Regions from separate parts of the Lachnospira sp. genome, predicted to be linked through region 1. Evidence: predicted binding sites of a transcription regulator. Region 1 holds the regulator's gene; each other region holds the start of a gene.
What was found. The regulator Rex, encoded in region 1, represses fermentation and respiration genes when NADH is low (regulators of the CRP and FNR family bind a similar motif). The targets are predictions, from matches to a motif close to ATTGTTAANTANTTAACAAT.
Positions count from the first base shown of each region.

Region 2: the regulator Rex is predicted to act here: its motif matches at 3,512-3,531, upstream of QVA17_RS02465 (iron-sulfur cluster assembly scaffold protein).
Region 3: the regulator Rex is predicted to act here: its motif matches at 3,163-3,182, upstream of fucO (lactaldehyde reductase).

Region 1 is NZ_JAEEVD010000007.1:30,486-36,466, forward strand. It holds gene QVA17_RS03480 (NAD(P)H-hydrate dehydratase) at 1-758, opposite strand, end outside; gene QVA17_RS03485 (hypothetical protein) at 748-1,380, opposite strand; gene QVA17_RS03490 (redox-sensing transcriptional repressor Rex) at 1,550-2,194, opposite strand; gene QVA17_RS03495 (homocysteine S-methyltransferase family protein) at 2,311-4,764, opposite strand; gene QVA17_RS03500 (vitamin B12 dependent-methionine synthase activation domain-containing protein) at 4,826-5,503, opposite strand; gene QVA17_RS03505 (ABC-F family ATP-binding cassette domain-containing protein) at 5,639-5,981, shown strand, end outside.
Region 2 is NZ_JAEEVD010000004.1:57,993-63,973, reverse strand. It holds gene QVA17_RS02490 (RluA family pseudouridine synthase) at 1-545, shown strand, start outside; gene QVA17_RS02485 (hypothetical protein) at 614-1,141, shown strand; gene QVA17_RS02480 (cytidylate kinase-like family protein) at 1,223-1,849, shown strand; gene QVA17_RS02475 (L,D-transpeptidase) at 1,855-2,574, shown strand; gene QVA17_RS02470 (histidine phosphatase family protein) at 2,806-3,369, shown strand; gene QVA17_RS02465 (iron-sulfur cluster assembly scaffold protein) at 3,585-4,277, shown strand; gene QVA17_RS02460 (GGGtGRT protein) at 4,293-5,312, shown strand.
Region 3 is NZ_JAEEVD010000002.1:78,199-84,179, reverse strand. It holds gene QVA17_RS01575 (GGDEF domain-containing protein) at 1-94, shown strand, start outside; gene QVA17_RS01570 (GGDEF domain-containing protein) at 499-1,203, shown strand; gene QVA17_RS01565 (histidine phosphatase family protein) at 1,204-1,740, opposite strand; gene fucO (lactaldehyde reductase) at 1,922-3,070, opposite strand; gene QVA17_RS01555 (HAD family hydrolase) at 3,442-4,086, shown strand; gene QVA17_RS01550 (diaminopimelate dehydrogenase) at 4,312-5,298, shown strand; tRNA gene QVA17_RS01545 (tRNA-Gly) at 5,957-5,981, shown strand, end outside.

The DNA.
Region 1 (5,981 bases):
GTCTGAAGACAGCTAAATTCGTTGATTGCCAGTGTGTGGGCATCTACTGCCGAAGTTTTGGCATCTTTCGGACTTTGAACTTCTTTTGCCCCACCAATTTCCTTTAGTTTCTGGCTATCATTAAGGCCAATAGGTGTAGAGACTATCTCTCCTGCATAACTTGGACCCTTGCCACAATAAAGGCCGATTTTCTCATAGCCAAAGCAAATGGTCTTATCTGCTTTTATGCAAGTCCCATAAATTTTGGAAGTTGAGGCATCAAGACCAGATGGAAGGTCAAGAGCTATGACATATGGCTTAGGCTCAGATAAAGAATTGATATAGTCAATTAATTCCTTATATTTGCCCTCAATATCTCTTTTTAAGCCCACTCCAAAGAGGCCATCAATAATGCAGTCATAATCCTTATTTAAGTTCTTGATTTCCTCTAAATCTTTATAGATTGTAAGGCCTAGGGCCTTTAACATTTCCTGCTGTGTCTCATTTTGCTTAGTAAATTTACTGCCAAGCAAAAGGATGTCTAAATTCGTGTAACCTGCCAAATAAAGCATTCTAGCTACTGCTAGGGCATCTGCCCCATTATTTCCTGCAGCGGCAGTAATAAAGAATTTATCCTTTTCCTTAAAGTCCTTTATTATTTCATTAAAGGCTGTTTTTGCTGCCTCTTCCATAAGCAAAAGAGAAGGGACCTTTAAAATATCTATCGTATATTTATCGATAGCTGCTGCCTGATTACTATCAATTAGTTCAATCTTCATTTTTCCTGTCTCCCATTATTTTAAAGTCGCCATTTAACTTATCTAGTTCGTTACTAAAGTCCGGGCCAAAGATATCGTGCATATAGGTATACATTTTCTCATTAGCCTCTTCCTTATCCTGTCTTATAACGATGTTCTTCTTTAACTTGATTCTTGTTTGATCTATTAGTTTAGACAAAAGCTCAATATCCTCTGCGTTGTTATTAAGCCTTTCATAGACCACCTTTAGCGTTTCCGCAATTAAGTGCTTGTTAGCATTGGCAAGCTCCTTTGGAAAATCTAAAGCCTCATCTTCAAGTTTAGCAATCTTATCCTTTGCCTCTTGAATTAGACGCTGATTTTGCTCCATCTTCTTTTTCTTGGCCTCACTATTATCATCATCCTCCATGGCCTCAACTACTTCCTGGATTAGCTGATTTTTAATCTTTTTGACCTCTTTTATATCATTGTGAGCTTGTCCTTGTTGCTTTAATAATTCATTGACTTCTTTTTCCCAGTATTTAATCTCGTCTGTTTTATATTTTGCAGGTATTAATTTGTACCATCTCTCATCTAAAGTAAGGATGGGAACTCCTGCAATTCCCTCTAAATCCTTGATCTTCTCATACGAAAAATTTGTCATTTATATCCCCCAAAAATAACTAAGATTATTTATATTTTAATTATCTTACATTCTAAAAAAGAAAACAAGAAAATTAATATAAAATAAAAAGAACCTAGATTATAGGTTTGGCTTTTAAAAGCCTATCCTAGCTCTAGGTTCTTAATAATTTCTCTTTAATTAATAGCTCTTAGTGTTTCTCTTGATTAGCTATTGCATAAGAAAGTCTCATTAAACTTTCTGATAAATGAACGTTCTCAACAATAACGTCCTTTGGAAGATTTAAATCTACTGGTGCAAAGTTCCAAATTGCCTTAATTCCCGCCTCAACAACGATATTAGCAACTTCCTTAGCAGCTACCTTAGGTAGTGTAAGAGCTACGATTTCAATATTGTTGTCCTTAATAAACTGGGCAATTCCCTCAGAGTTATAAACCTTAACTCCTGCAACTTCTTTTCCAGCAACTTCAGGGTTATTATCAAATAAGCCCTTGATTACAAATCCACGCTTAGAAAAGTCTGAATAATTACAAATAGCGCGACCAATATTACCAGCACCAACTACAATCATGTTATGTGGTTCGTCTACGCCTAAAATCTTACCAATCTTGTCATAAAGATACTTAACATTATAACCGTATCCCTGCTGGCCAAAGCCACCAAAATTATTAAGATCTTGTCGAATCTGAGAAGCTGTTACTTTCATCTTCTCACTTAATTCTTTAGAAGAAATGCGCTGTACATCATTCTCAACCAGCTCACCAAGATATCTATAATACCTTGGCAGTCTTCTAATAACAACCGCCGATATCTTCTTTTCTTCTTTCTCTTCCATATCCTTACTCCATTCTTACTTCTATATAAATCATCAAGTGCTAAACTTGCGATGTATTTGTGCTTCTTGCATTATATACTAATGTTAAAAAAATGTCAAAATACATTTATCACAATTTAACCGAGCACTCTTTTAGCAATATCTACAGACTCCTTAGCATCGGCTGCATAAAAATCTGCATCTATTTCTTTTGCATATTCTGGGGTCAGTACAGCACCACCTACCATGACCTTACAATCAAGATTATTTTCACGAATAAGCTGAATTGTTTCCTTCATAGAAACAAGAGTTGTAGTCATAAGCGCTGATAGGCCGCAAAGGTGAACATCATTATCTCTAATAGCGTTAACAACATCCTCGTATGGCACATCCTTACCTAAATCAATAACCTCATAGCCATAGTTTTCAAGTAATACCTTAACAATATTTTTTCCAATATCATGAACATCGCCTTTAACTGTGGCAATGACAATCTTTCCCTTTGAAACTGTCTCATCACTATCTTTATTAAGGGTTTCCTTAATTACATCAAAGGCCTCTGATGCTACTGAAGCTGCCATAATTAGCTGAGGTAGGAATAGAGTTCCTTTTTCAAATTCCACGCCAATCTCATCAAGGGCTGGAATTAAGGACTTATTTACAATGTCCATGGAATCCATCTTAGTTAGTAACTCTCTTGTTACTGCTGCACCTTCACTTTTAAGGCCCTTCTTTACAGCATAAGCTAAATCTGAAAGCTCGTAATTTCCTTTCTTTTCCTGAAGGTTAATATTAGTGTTTGCGCTTGGATTATTTCCTGCTGTCTTTGCTTCTGATACAGGAACTATCTTAGTTTGAGGCATATTTGCATAGGCTGCCACATAATCTACTGAGTTCTCATCAAAGCAAGCAAGTACCTTAAAGGCTCTAATTGCTCCCATCATCTCAGGAAGGTTTGGATTAATAATACATAAATCTAAACCTGCCTGAAGAGCCATGGTTAAGAAAATGTGATTAACTAATACACGATTTGGCAAACCAAAGGAAATATTAGAAACACCAAGAATTGTCTTAAGTCCTAGCTCATTCTTAACTGTTTGTAGGGCTTTAAGCGTTTCTCTTGCCCCTTCCTGTTCTGCTGAAACTGTTAAGGTAAGGCAATCAATGTAAATATCCTTCTTATCAATTCCAATGCTTGTGGCTCTATCTAAAATCTTTTTTGCAATCTTTACTCTATCCTCGCCCTTCTTTGGAATTCCATCTTCATCAAGAGCTAGACCAATTACTGCTGCACCGTATTTCTTACAGATTGGCAATATATTTTTTAAGGACTCCTCTTCACCATTAACAGAGTTTACTAGGGCTCTACCGTTGTAAACTCGAAGGGCAGCCTCTAAAACTAAAGGATCTGTGGAATCAATCTGGAGAGGCACATCAACCACTGACTGTAGGGCTTTAATTGTGTCCACCATCATCTCCACTTCATCAATACCTGGCACGCCTACATTTACATCTAAAATGTCAGCACCGGCGCTAGTTTGCTCTAGAGCCTGACCTAAAATGTAGTCCATATCTCTATCTTTAAGAGCCTGCTGGAACTTCTTCTTACCTGTAGGGTTAATTCGCTCACCTACGGCTCTTGGCTCATTTACAACGCAAGTCTTAGTGGCTGAACAAATAGCTGCAGGAACCTCAACAGGCTCTGCCTTAATGTTGCCATTTTCCTTAAACATCTTACTAAGTTCTTCTATAAATTCAGGATTAGTTCCGCAACAACCTCCATAAATCTTAATGCCATACTTTCTTAAATCCTTCATAAGAAGGGCAAAATCCTTGGCTGTGACATTATAAAGGTTTGTCTTTGGGTCTGGAAGGCCTGCATTAGGCTTTAAAACTAGCGGAGTGTTAGTCCATTTTCTAAGTTCCTTAATAACTGGCTCTAATTCCTTTGGACCAAGAGAGCAGTTAATTCCAAGGGCATCCACATCAAGGCCTGAAATTGTAAGGCCAAAAGCGGAAATGCTACAACCTGTAAAGGTACGTAAATTTTGTTCAAAAGTCATAGTTGTAAGAATTGGCAAATCTGAGTTTTCCCTTGCTGCAAGCACAGCTGCCTTAAGGTCAAGCAAATCTGTCATAGTCTCAAATACCACCAAATCTGCCCCTGCTGCAGCACCAGCCTTTACGCATCTAGCATACATGTCATAAGCTGCCTCAAAGGAAAGCACCCCTGTGGGCTCAAGTAGGATTCCAATTGGGCCTAAATCAAGGGCTACTAAACCCTCTGGCTTTACCTTATCTCTTGCCTTAATTGCAAGCTTAATACCTGCAGTTACAAGTTCTTCCACGGAATGGCCGCACTCCTCGAGCTTATATTCATTTCCACCAAATGTATTGGCATAGACAATATCTGAACCGGCCAAAAAATATTTTTCATGAATTGACTCTATTAATTCAGGATTAGTGATATTAAGCATTTCCGGTGTTTCCCCCACCTTCATGCCTGCTGCCTGAAGCATGGTTCCCATGGCGCCATCAAGTAGCACATAGTCCTTTTTTAAGAGTTCCTTAAACTTTTCCTTCTTAGTCATTTTTTTACTCCTCATTTATTACAATACACATTTACTTTATTACTTGTTTTAAGAATACCGCTTAATAGCAGTGATTTCCTGATTTTAAAATGTTACAATTTCCCATCAAATTGCAATCTGCGCAGTTTCTATTAGCCTTTTTAATTTCCTCTTTACTAAGGCCAATAATTGCGGTTACTGACTTTGTAGGAATCATCATGTGGGAATTCCCAACGGTTATTCCTATCTTTTTTGTGGCATCAAGAACCTTCACGAAATCTTTTTGATGACTTAGAGGCAAGTCGCCATAACCTATGCCAAATCTAAAGGTCATCTTATATTCCTTAAATTCTTCCCTAATAATATTCTCAACTTTATTACAAACCTGCTCAATGGCGGCGCTTGAAAATGCATCAAAAACCACTGATTTAGCCAGATTTGTGTGAGATAGAATTCTTATGTTTCTATCAATGCCCTCACCTATGGTAACTGCCATGGCTACAGCTTTTTCGCAGTTTGCAAGGTGATTTTTTATAGAATTACCCTTTAGGGTAAGGTTTGTATTTGAAAATGTAATGCCCTCGCTAGTTTCACTAAAGTCAAAGACTTTGTAGATATATCTAGGACTTGCTAGCTTTCTAACCTCTTCCTCGCACTCATCAATCATAGCAAGAAGTGTGTCGTCTATCTTGGTGTTACGATAACCAAGGTAGCGGAGGGCTTCGGATTTGTCGATTTTATCTAAGATTATGTTTTTCATAATAATTTCCTTTTTTACAATAGAGTGCAATCATAGATTGCGCACACATTGCAATTTTACTTTTTTCTATTTATAATCGTCAAGTAAATATAAACGATTATAAGAATTTTTTATTAGGATATTTTGGAGGTTTAGATGATACTTTCAGTGAACAATCTAAGCAAGTCTTTTGCTACAGATGTGATTATAAAGGACTGTACTTTTAATATAGAGGATCATGAAAAGGCTGCCATCATTGGTATTAATGGTGCTGGTAAATCTACTTTACTTAAGATGATCGTTGGCGAGGAGCCTCTTGATAGTGGTTTAGTTACTCTATCAAAGGGCAAGACACTTGCTTACCTTGCTCAGCAGCAGGAACTTAATTCGGGTAAAAGTATTTATGATGAATTGCTTGAGGTTAAGCAGTATGTCATTGATATGGAAACTGAGCTTCGTGACATTGAATCAAGAATGGGAAGCACTAAGGGCGAGGAAC
Region 2 (5,981 bases), on a different contig from region 1:
TCAACGGGGTTTTAAGACCTGGTATTGTTCATAGAATTGACATGAACACAACGGGAATTATTGTTGCTTGTAAAAATGATTTTTCCCACAATTTTATAGCTAGTCAGTTGGCGGTTCATTCTATAACTAGAAAGTATTATGCCATTTGCCTAAACTCCTTTAAAGAGGAAGAGGGTACAGTGGATGCGCCTATTGGCAGAAATCCTAACGATAGAAAGAAGATGGCTATTGATAGAAAGAATGGCAAGAGAGCTGTTACTCACTACAAAGTTTTAGAAAACTTTGGAAAATATGCCTTTATCGAGTGTCAGCTTGAAACCGGCAGAACTCATCAGATTAGAGTGCATATGGCAAGTATCGGGCATCCTCTTTTAGGAGATGATGTATATTCAAGGGCTAAGTCCAATTTCAAATTGCAGGGCCAGACTTTGCATGCTGGAGTTCTTGGCTTTATACATCCTCGTACAAAAGAATATGTGGAGTTTAGCGCGGAATTGCCAGATTATTTTAAGGAACTATTAGAGAAATTAAGAAAGTCAAGTTAACTAAGAAAAAGCGTTTTTAGGGGATTGCTTATATTGCTTTTAAAATATATCTAACTTTGGAGGTCATCATGAGACGTAGAGAATATATTGATTTGATTTTAAATGGCATTTCCGATAGTTTTGACATTTACCATAACTATTGGTTTAAGGACAGGAAATTCGTGGTCTATGCATATAATTACGATCGCAAGAATAAATTTGAGACAGCTAAGGATGCGAAATTATGGGACTCGAAAAGCTATGAGCATCTTTTCTTTATAAATTGCGATGATTTAGACCCAGAGAAGTTTAAGGAGCTTTATCAGTGGACTATTGATAATATTGAGCCACATTTCGTCCGTGGAGATAAAAGATGGCCACAAAAGAATCACATGTGTAGCTACATTTCCTTTATTATAATTACAAAGAATCCTATTACTTATGAGGTTTCGCAGCTTATTAAGAAGAGTAATTTTAAGAAGAATTATCTATTTGGAGCTAGAGGTTTTTCAAATATTAGGATTGCAGTAATTACGCCAAGTACAAAGGAAATTACAGTTAATAAGTTTGGGGCAAAGATAGGAAATTTCCTATCGGAATTGTTGCCTAATGAATAAGATAAATGTTATAATAATTATATAAATTTTTGTTCATTCATATAGCGATGATTTTAAAAATTATTCAAGGGGGTATGAATTATGAATGAGAGAACTGTTATAACAATTGGCAGAGAATTTGGTAGTGGCGGTCATGAAGTAGGTATGAAGCTTGCTGCTAAACTAGGCATTAAGTGCTATGACAAGGAATTATTATCTGAGGCAGCTAAGGCAAGTGGCATAGCAGAAGAGCTTTTTTCAGCTCAGGATGAGAAGCCAACAAGTAGTTTCTTATATTCATTAGTTATGGATACTTATTCTCTTGGATATACTAATGCATATATGGACATGCCTATTAATCACAAGGTTTTCCTTGCTCAGTTCGATGCCATTAAGAAAATCGCTGCAAGAGAGTCTTGCGTAATCGTTGGTCGTTGTGCAGATTACGCTCTTGAGGACAATCCATTTGCAGTAAATGTCTTTATTAAGGCACCTCTTGAGAAGAGAGTGGAGAGAATCAAGAGAATCTATGAGCTAAACGATAACAAGGCAGCTGACTTCATTCAGAAGACAGATAAGAAGAGAGCTAGCTATTATAACTACTATTCTAGTAAGAGATGGGGCGAGGCTAAGAGCTACAACCTTTGCATTGATACTGGAGATGTAGGAATAGAGGGCGCTATCGAGCTCATATTAAATTATGTAGAATTAAAGGAAAAGAATTTGTAGTATTTATGTTGGATAATGGATTTAAAGGAAAGAAGAAATTTGATTTTGGAAAATGGATCACTGGAGGAAATTCAAAGATTTACCTGATCTTAATGATAGTAGTATTTGTCTTTTTGCTTTTTGCCCTAAAGACAGTTATTAAGATGCATCAGGATAATATTAATAATGAGAATGGTGAAGCAACAAGCGAGGATGTAAATAACGACATCACAGAGGAAGCTACAGAGAGCGAGTCAAACTATGTTGCAACTAATATGTCTTATTGCATCAAGATTAATAAATCTCAGAATTTTGCAGTTATTTACCAGATGGATGAAAATCAAAAATACACTATAGTTGTTAAGGCATTTAAGGTTTCAGTAAGTGAAGACGCAAGTGTAGGTGAGACTTTCATTTCCCGTAAGGCTTTATGGTGGAAAGTTTCTGATACTTCATATTGCCGTTATGCTTCTAAATTGGACAATTCAGAGGTTTTATATTCAGCAGCATATTACTACAATGAAACAGACAATTCTTTAAACAAGAATTCTTATAACAATATTGGAAATGCGTCTCTAGACGGCTCAATTCACATGACCGTTAGCAATGCTAAGTGGATTTATGAAAATTGTGGCATCAACACACCAGTCTATATCCTAGATAATTTCGATTTGGACGAGGGCGTGAATCTAGAGGAGTTTGAAACAATAAGTTCAGGCTATCGCGACCCAACAGATACAAAGTAAGAATGTAAAATTTAATGATATAAAGATAAAATGTATAAAAGATTAACCGGTAGGTTTTTGAGTTACTTATATGGAGTTTAACTTAAATCTACCGGTTTTTGTTGTTGTGGGTGGAGGATTATTTAGAATCTAGTGGGGTTAGATACATTTTCCTAAAGGCGCTCTTTAAAGAAAGGCAGTATCTGTGCTATAATGTGCCCTGTTAAATAAAAGAAATAGGGAAGTGTAATTATGTTATATATTATTCGACATGGAAAAACTGATTGGAATGTGGCAAAGAAGCTACAGGGCTGGACGGACATTCCACTAAATGAGCAGGGTATTAGTATGGCTCGTGAGGCGGCAAAGGAGAATAAAGAGATAGATTTTGATATATGCTTTTGTTCGCCTTTAACTAGAGCTAGACAGACTGCAGAGCTTTTCCTTGAAGGCAGGGACACTCCTATTATTATAGATGAGCGAATCAAAGAGATGGGCTTTGGTGAATACGAGGGAATTACTAACTATTTTGAGGATAGTAGTTGTCCTGTAAATGTATTTTTTACTGATCCAAAGAACTATAAGGGTTCTAAAAATGGGGAATCTACTAAGGATTTACTTGCGCGAACTAAGGATTTTCTTGAAGATAAGGTCTATCCTCTTCTTAAAGAGGGTAAGAATGTCTTAATCGTTGGGCATGGCGCTGCAAATTCTAGTATCATTTGCAATTATCTTAATCGTGACGTAGACGATTTCTGGAAGGAGAGTATTGCTAACTGCAAGCTTATTAATTTAGATGCTTTAAAGGCCAACTAAGGGACTAATATTATTTAAGCAAAAATGTTATTATTGATAAACTTTATCATATTTTAATTCCATTGATAATAAAGGGTAAATATGAATAAAGCCTTGATTTTACTGTATTTTTTGTGTTTTTTTCAGAAATTTGCAATTTTGTATTGAGAAAAAATTATCAATAAACTATTATAGTAAGGTAAGGTTTCTATAAATTATTATTAATGGAGGAACATATGTTATATTCAACAGAAATTAAAAACATGTGCCCTGTAACACAGGGAGTACACCATGGCGCAGCTCCTATTCCAGAAGAAGCAAAATGGGTACAGGCAAAGAAAATCGAGGATATATCTGGCTATACACACGGTATTGGCTGGTGTGCACCTCAGCAGGGAGCTTGTAAGCTTTCCCTTAACGTAAAAGACGGAATTATTCAGGAAGCTCTTGTAGAGACAATCGGATGTTCAGGAATGACTCATTCAGCAGCTATGGCTTCTGAAATTCTTCCAGGACTTACTCTTCTTGAAGCTCTTAATACAGACCTTGTATGTGATGCTATCAACACAGCTATGAGAGAATTATTCTTACAGATCGTTTATGGTAGAACACAGTCAGCATTCTCTGAAGACGGACTTCAGATCGGTGCAGGTCTTGAAGATTTAGGTAAGGGTACTCGTTCAATGGTTGGTACTACATACGGTACTTTAGCTAAGGGACCACGTTACCTTGAACTTACAGATGGTTACATCACAGAAGTTGCATTAGACGAAGATGATGAAATCATTGGTTATAAGTTTGTTAACTTTGGTAAGATGATGGATTTCTTAAAGGCTGGCGACGACGCAGAAACAGCTTTAAAGAAGGCATCTGGACAATATGGTAGAGTTGATGACGCTGTTAAGTGCATCGACCCAAGAAGACAGTAATAGGAGGATATAAAAATGGCATTATTTGAATCATATGAAAGAAGAGAGCCACAGATCCTCGCTGTTTTAAAGGAATATGGTATCTCATCAATTGAAGAATGTAAGGAAATTACAGACGCAGCTGGTATCGATGTATATCACTTAATCGAAGGTATCCAGCCAATTTGTTTTGAGAATGCAAAGTGGGCTTACACAGTAGGTGCTGCTATTGCTATTAAGAAGGATTGCCGTAAGGCTTCAGAAGCTGCTGCAGCTATCGGTGAAGGTTTACAGGCTTTCTGTATCCCAGGTTCAGTAGCTGACCGTCGTAAGGTTGGTTTAGGACATGGTAACTTAGGAAAGATGCTTCTTGAAGAAGATACAGAATGTTTCGCATTCTTAGCAGGTCACGAATCATTCGCTGCTGCTGAAGGTGCTATCGGTATCGCTGAGAAGGCTAATAAGGTTCGTAAGACTCCTTTAAGAGTTATCCTTAACGGTTTAGGTAAGGATGCTGCTCAGATCATTTCTCGTATCAACGGTTTCACATACGTTGAAACAGAGTATGACTACAAGACAGGCGAACTTAAGGAAGCATTTAGAAAGTGTTACTCAAAGGATGCTAACTCTCCAAGAGCAAAGGTTAACTGCTACGGCGCTAACGATGTTCAGGAAGGTGTAGCTATCATGTGGAAGGAAAACGTTGATGTTTCTATCACAGGTAACTCTACAAACCCAACAAGATTCCAGCATCCAGTAGCTGGTACATATAAGAAGGAAAGACTTGAAGCTGGTAAGAAGTACTTCTCAGTAGCTTCAGGTGGTGGTACAGGACGTACACTTCACCCAGATAACATGGCTGCAGGTCCAGCTTCATATGGTATGACAGATACTATGGGACGTATGCATTCAGATGCACAGTTCGCTGGTTCTTCATCAGTTCCTGCCCACGTAGAAATGATGGGTCTTATCGGTGCTGGTAACAACCCAATGGTAGGTATGACAGTTTCAACTGCCGTTTCTATCGAAGAAGCTGCTAAGGCAGGTAAGTTCTAAGATTATTAGAACACACATTTATAATTTATAATTTAAATTAAATTCTAGCCAAGCTATCATTTTTCTAGATGTGATCTGATCCATCACATTTAGAAAATGAAAGCAAGGCACAAAATAAAAAGATTACTAACTAGGCTTTTTAGCAATACAAGATTAGTCTCAAACACTAAGATTGCAGTTAGCAGTCACCAATTAGATATTAATTATTCTAGATATAATTAGTATTTAAATTTGTCGATATTAGATTTTACAATCTATAAATAAAAGGATTTTAAAGCTTGATTGAAGTTTTAATAAGTCGACATGTTAGAAGGACATGAGAGTTTTAGAATCTATTGATTTAAATCAAATAGGTCTTTGACCTACAATTTTATAAGTACTTAAAAGAAGCAAGTTCGCTGTGTTCCGGTCATAGCGAGCTTGTTTTTTTTATTGTTTTGGAGTGGGGGAGATTCCTATAATTAATAGATTTGAGTTGCTTACTTTTCTATTTAGGTGACGGGCTCTTTTAGAGCCTCTAAATTCGGCTTATTTGTGCCTGTGAATCGTATTCAAATAAGTTAAGGCACAATTTTAAAAAGCTCTATTTGAAAGGATTTGACTATTTTAAGGATATGTTGAAATAAAGTCAAACGACCAAGAAATCAAAATTTAAAACCTGTGCCTAAA
Region 3 (5,981 bases), on a different contig from region 1:
GGAATATTTAACTCCAGAGGAGTTTATAAAAGCGGCAGATGATGCCCTTTACGAAATAAAGAAGGAGAAGTATACATGGAAGAATTTCACTTAGTTTCAATTGAACAAGCTATTATATCCATTATAATCTTAATAATTATAGCCATTGACTTAAGTCGAACCTTTAGGCGTTCTATGCTTAGATCTAGACTTTTGGCTTTTATTGTAATAAACATCTTTTATTTAACTTTTAATTGTATAATTGATGATATAAATATTTACGAAAGCGACTCAAAGTTTTTTATTTACAGCATCTGGATAATTTACTATTCTCTTGAGATTAGTCTTCGTGCCTCACTGTTTTTATGCATGGAGTATTTAATGCGCTCAAAAATCTCCATTTCTACAAAAATAGAATATGTATGCTTAATTTTCCATTTCATTACTTTGTTTTTAATCATTTCCACTCCTTTTACGAATTTAATTTTCTACGTAGGCAAGGATTTAAAAATAGTTTATATGCCATTGTACTTTTTAGTTGACTTTACATCATACTTTTACCTGATTATAAGCGTGCTAAGGGGCACTTACTGCGCAATTATTACACCAAATAATAGGGAGAGAAGAATTTACATACTGATGCTCATTTTCCTTGCATTACCTTATGTTACCTTATTTAGTAAACTCGATCTCTGGGATGGTACAACCGCCATTTCAATCCTTATCTTTTACTTGATTATTCAGCATGAAAATATATCTAAAGACCCGCTTACAAACCTAAACGACAGAACATATCTTAATCAGGATATTGAGAAAATGTTGGCCTCAAACTTAAGGAAACGTACGGCTCTTTTAATGATTGACGGGGACCACTTTAAACAAATTAATGATAATTATGGACATCTTGAAGGGGATAAGAGTTTAATAAGACTAGCAAAAGCCATTACTGAGGGCACTAAAAATCTCCGCTTTGTATCTACTGCTAGATATGGCGGAGATGAATTTGTTGTGTGTTTTATTGAAAATTATGATAGGGAAGCTGAGGTAGTTGCCTCACGAATCTCATCAAAGCTTAAAGAGCTTAACATCATGTCTAATAGCGGCTATGAATTTAACGTTTCTATTGGCATTGCAAAATATGACGACACCATAAAGAATGCCAAGGACTTTATAGAAGCTGCCGACGCCAAGCTCTACGATGTCAAAAATAGTAGAGAAAACTAATTAGATTTCGTAACGTCTGAGTTCGCAGTTTTTCATCTTACATGCTGCAAACTCTTCATTTGTCATATCGTGAAAATAGCTCTCTACCATACGAATTATGCCATTATGAGCCACTAAAAGATAAACCTTTTGGGGCTCTTTTTTTATATCTTCTAAAAGAGAGTAGATTCTGTGAGCACATTTTAACATAGATTCTCCGCCCTCAAAGGAATTAACAAAGTTTTCCTTGGCCTTTGCAAATTCAAGACCATCTCTTGGAGTTCCCTCGTACTTGCCGAAATTTTGCTCCATAAGTCTTTCTTCTTTTCTTGCTGGGATTCCAGTGATTTCGGAAATGTGTAGGGCAGTGTCCCTAGCTCTAATTAAAGGTGAGTAGATGATTTCATCAATCTTTATATTTTCCTTCTTAATCATTTCCCCAAGTTCAATTGCCTGCTTGTGACCAAGCTCAGTCAGCTCCACGTCTGTGCTGCCACAAATCTTATTGGCCACATTCCAAACGGTCTGACCATGTCTAGTATAGTAAAAAACTGCCATAACGCCTCCTAATTTTCCATCCTTAATTTGCTTCTTTTTTCGTTCTTGAAATTCCAACTTTATTGGAATTCTAACGTTCTTGAAATTCTAAAATCAAAAGAGCCAGAGATAAATTCCTTACCTCTGACTCATTTTAACATATATTTACCTGATTAACTAATGATTTAGGCAAAAGCTCATTTTATAAAAGAGCTCTATAAAGGCCTTCGATTTCTTCTACTGTTGGCTGCTTTGGATTTCCTGGGAAACAAGCATCAGCGTGTGCTGACTCTGCAAGGAAATGTACATCCTCATCCTTAACGATATCCTTTAAATCCTTAGGAATTCCAACATCTGCAGAAAGCTTAGCAACAGCATCAACGGCTGCCTTTCTGTACTCGTCCTGAGACATATTTTCAGTACCTTCTACACCCATTGCCTTAGCAATATCTCTAAACTTCTCGCCTGTAGCATCAGCGTTGTAAGCCATGATAGATGGGAGAAGAATTGCATTTGCCACACCATGAGGTGTATCGTATACAGCACCTAGTGGGTGAGCCATTGAGTGAACCAAGCCAAGACCTACATTAGAGAAGCCCATACCTGCTACATACTGGCCAAGTGCCATGCCTTCTCTGCCTTCTGGCTTATTCTCAACAGCAGCTCTTAAGTGCTTAGAAATAAGCTCGATTGCCTTTAAATGGAACATGTCTGATAATTCCCAAGCTCCATTAGTAATATATCCTTCAATTGCATGTGTTAAAGCATCCATGCCTGTTGCAGCTGTTAAGCCCTTTGGCATTGATGACATCATGTCTGGATCAACAACAGCCACGATTGGAATATCCTTAGGATCAACACATACCATCTTACGATTCTTTTCAGCATCAGTAATTACGTAGTTAATTGTAACCTCAGCTGCAGTACCAGCAGTAGTTGGAACTGCGATAATTGGAACTGATGGTTTCTTTGTATCAGCTACACCTTCAAGGCTTCTAACGTCTGCAAAATCTGGATTGTTAATAATAATTCCGATTGCCTTTGCAGTATCCATTGATGAACCGCCACCAATTGCGATGATGTAGTCAGTTCCAGCCTTCTTAAAGCTTTCAACACCTGTCTGTACATTTTCAATAGTTGGATTAGGCTTAATGTTAGAATATAATTCATAAGCTAAACCAGCACCATCAAGCACGTCTAATACCTTCTTAGTTACCCCAAATTTTACTAAGTCTGGATCAGAGCAGACAAATGCCTTCTTAAAACCTCTTTCCTTAACTTCAGTTGCAATCTCCTTGATTGCGCCTGCCCCATGATAAGAACGTTCATTAAGTACAAATCTGTTTGCCATATAAAAACCTCCACTTATATTATTTATTTGACAATGCCACTAAATCATGTCGTTTTTGCACAAAAATATTAGTTGTCACCCGTCAAATCCTTCTAGTTAATATTTTAACACTTTTTGAATATAGTACAAGTATTTTAAGGCAAGTTTTAAAAATTATTTTTATATATCTTTTTATCTGATTTCCCTTATGAAAATGTAGTATTTGCCTGTTTTTCCAAAAAAAGTAAAGTAATACTTTGCCTCTGCTTTACAGTTAGTGATAAAGAACTTATAATTAGCCAAAAAGTGTTGGATAACAAACTAAAGATTTCAATTAATTTCTAATAGCTAATGGAATTTAAGTAAGTTACCTGATAGGAAAGGAATAAAAAATGAGATATAAATTAGCTGTCTTTGATTTAGATGGAACCCTTCTTGATACCTTAAAGGATCTTTGGGCTTCAGTAAATGTAATACTTAAGGCTCACAACCATCCTGAAAGAAGTCTTGAAGAAATCCGACAATTTGTTGGTAACGGTTCTGTAAAACTTATAGAAAGAGCAGTGCCAGCAGGTACAAGTAAAGAAGAAGAAAAAATCATCCACGATGAATATAAGGAATATTATGACAAGCATTGTAACGACTTAACTAAGGCTTACGATGGTATTTTAGATGTCCTAAAAGTTCTTAAAAATAATGGAGTAAAACTTGCCATTCTTTCAAATAAGCCAAACTTTACAGTGGAAAAGCTTAATGATATTTACTTTGAAGGTCTTTTTGAAATCGCAAGAGGCTCTCTTCCTGAGGTTGCTGTAAAGCCAGCACCAGACTCGCTTTTAAGAATTCTAGAGGAGTTAAAGATTGCAAAGGAGGATACTGTTTACATCGGCGACTCAGATGTTGATGTAAATACAGCTAAAAACGCAGGGGTTGATGAAATCGCCGTTACCTGGGGCTTTAGAGATAAGGACTTTTTAGAGGCAAACGGAGCCACAACATTTGCAAATAAATGCGAGGAACTTCTAGATTTAATCTAGTTATATAGTTCTTAAATGTAATTAAAGATGTAATCTGCCTGTTTACAGGTATTTTTTTAGCCCAATGTTATGCGATACATTTTTTTAAAAAAATTTTGCACAATCTATTATAAGGTTATATAATATTTTATGTGTCTTAATCCGGTGGAGATTTTAAATACATTTTCATCCAAATATGAAGATTATTTATGAAAAATCTCGACCAAGTTTATGGAGGTAAAAAGAATGAGTATTAGAATTGGTATTCTAGGTTATGGTAACCTCGCTCGTGGAGTTGAGAGTGCCATTAGACAAAACGATGATCTTGAACTTGTTGCTGTATTTACAAGAAGAGATCCAAAGACTGTAACTATAAAGACTGAAGGCGTTCCAGTTGATTCAGTTGATAATGTAGAAAGCTATGTTGATAAGATTGATGTCTTAGTATTAGCTGGTGGTTCTGCAACTGATTTACCAGAGCAGACTCCTAAGTACGCTAAGTTATTCAACGTAATCGACAGTTTCGATACACATGCAAGAATTCCTGAGCATTTTGCAAATGTTGATGCTTCAGCTAAGGAATCTAAGCACGTTGGAATCATCTCTATGGGATGGGATCCAGGTATGTTCTCACTTCTTCGTATGATTTCAACTTCTGTTTTACCAGAGGGTGAAAACTACACATTCTGGGGTCGTGGTGTTAGCCAGGGTCACTCAGATGCTATTAGAAGAATTGATGGCGTTGTTGATGCTAGACAGTACACAGTTCCTATTGAAGCTGCTGTTGAAAGAGTACGTTCAGGTGAAAACCCAGAACTTACAACAAGAGAAAAGCATTTAAGAGAATGCTATGTTGTAGCAGAAGAAGGCGCTGACCTTGCTCGTATCGAGAAGGAAATCAAGGAAATGCCTAACTACTTTGCAGATTACGATACAACTGTAAACTTCATCTCTGAAGAAGAATTAAAAAAGAACCATTCAGGTCTTCCACACGGTGGTTTCGTACTTAGAAGTGGTGTTACAGGCTTTGACAAGGAACATAAGCACATCATCGAATACAAGCTTACACTTGATTCAAACCCAGAATTTACAGGTTCTGTAATTGCAGCTTATGCAAGAGCAGCTTACAAGCTAGCTAATGAAGGTTCATTTGGTTGTAAGACAGTATTTGATATTGCTCCTTCATACATCAGCCCACTTTCAGGTGAGGAATTAAGAAAGCACTTATTATAATTTCATTTCGGTGGAATTGTAGTGGAATGGAGGCTCCCAGCGAAAGCTGGGAGCTTTTTTAGTGGTGTTTTGTGTTTATCCGGGAATTTTGGCATATTCTCGGGGATTTTGTCGTTTATCCGGGAATTTTGTCGTTTATCCGGGAATTTGGGCATATTTTCGGGAATTTTGTCGCCAGAATTCTAATTTTACTTTGATTTGTGGTCAAAACTTGCTATTTACTGTTTTACAGGCACAAGAATTGTTCTCTTTATTTAATTACCCTATAATTCCTTGTGACTTTTATTTAGTGATTTGCTTCCTATAAGCACAAAGCAACTTGCTTAGTCCCTTCAGGCTTATGTAGAGTAGTGACTTTTTTCTCACTTTTATTAATTTGCAGCCACATTATGTCCAATTTTTACAAAAGCATTTAAGAAAGGTCTGTGGCTATAAAAGCTAGATAAGTAGAATATAGTCACACAGCTAATAAAGAATAATAAAAGCAAGTAAAAATGAAGACAAGATTATAGTAATTTATAAAATGTCGTTTTTATCAATAATTTACAAACTGTCTTTTTTCGTATTTTACGCAATTTTTTTCAAAAATACTGTTGACAAAAAATGTCTGACCATGTATTATTAAACACGTGCTGCGGCACACAACAAATTAAGACATGCGCGAGTGGCTCAGTGGTGGAGCA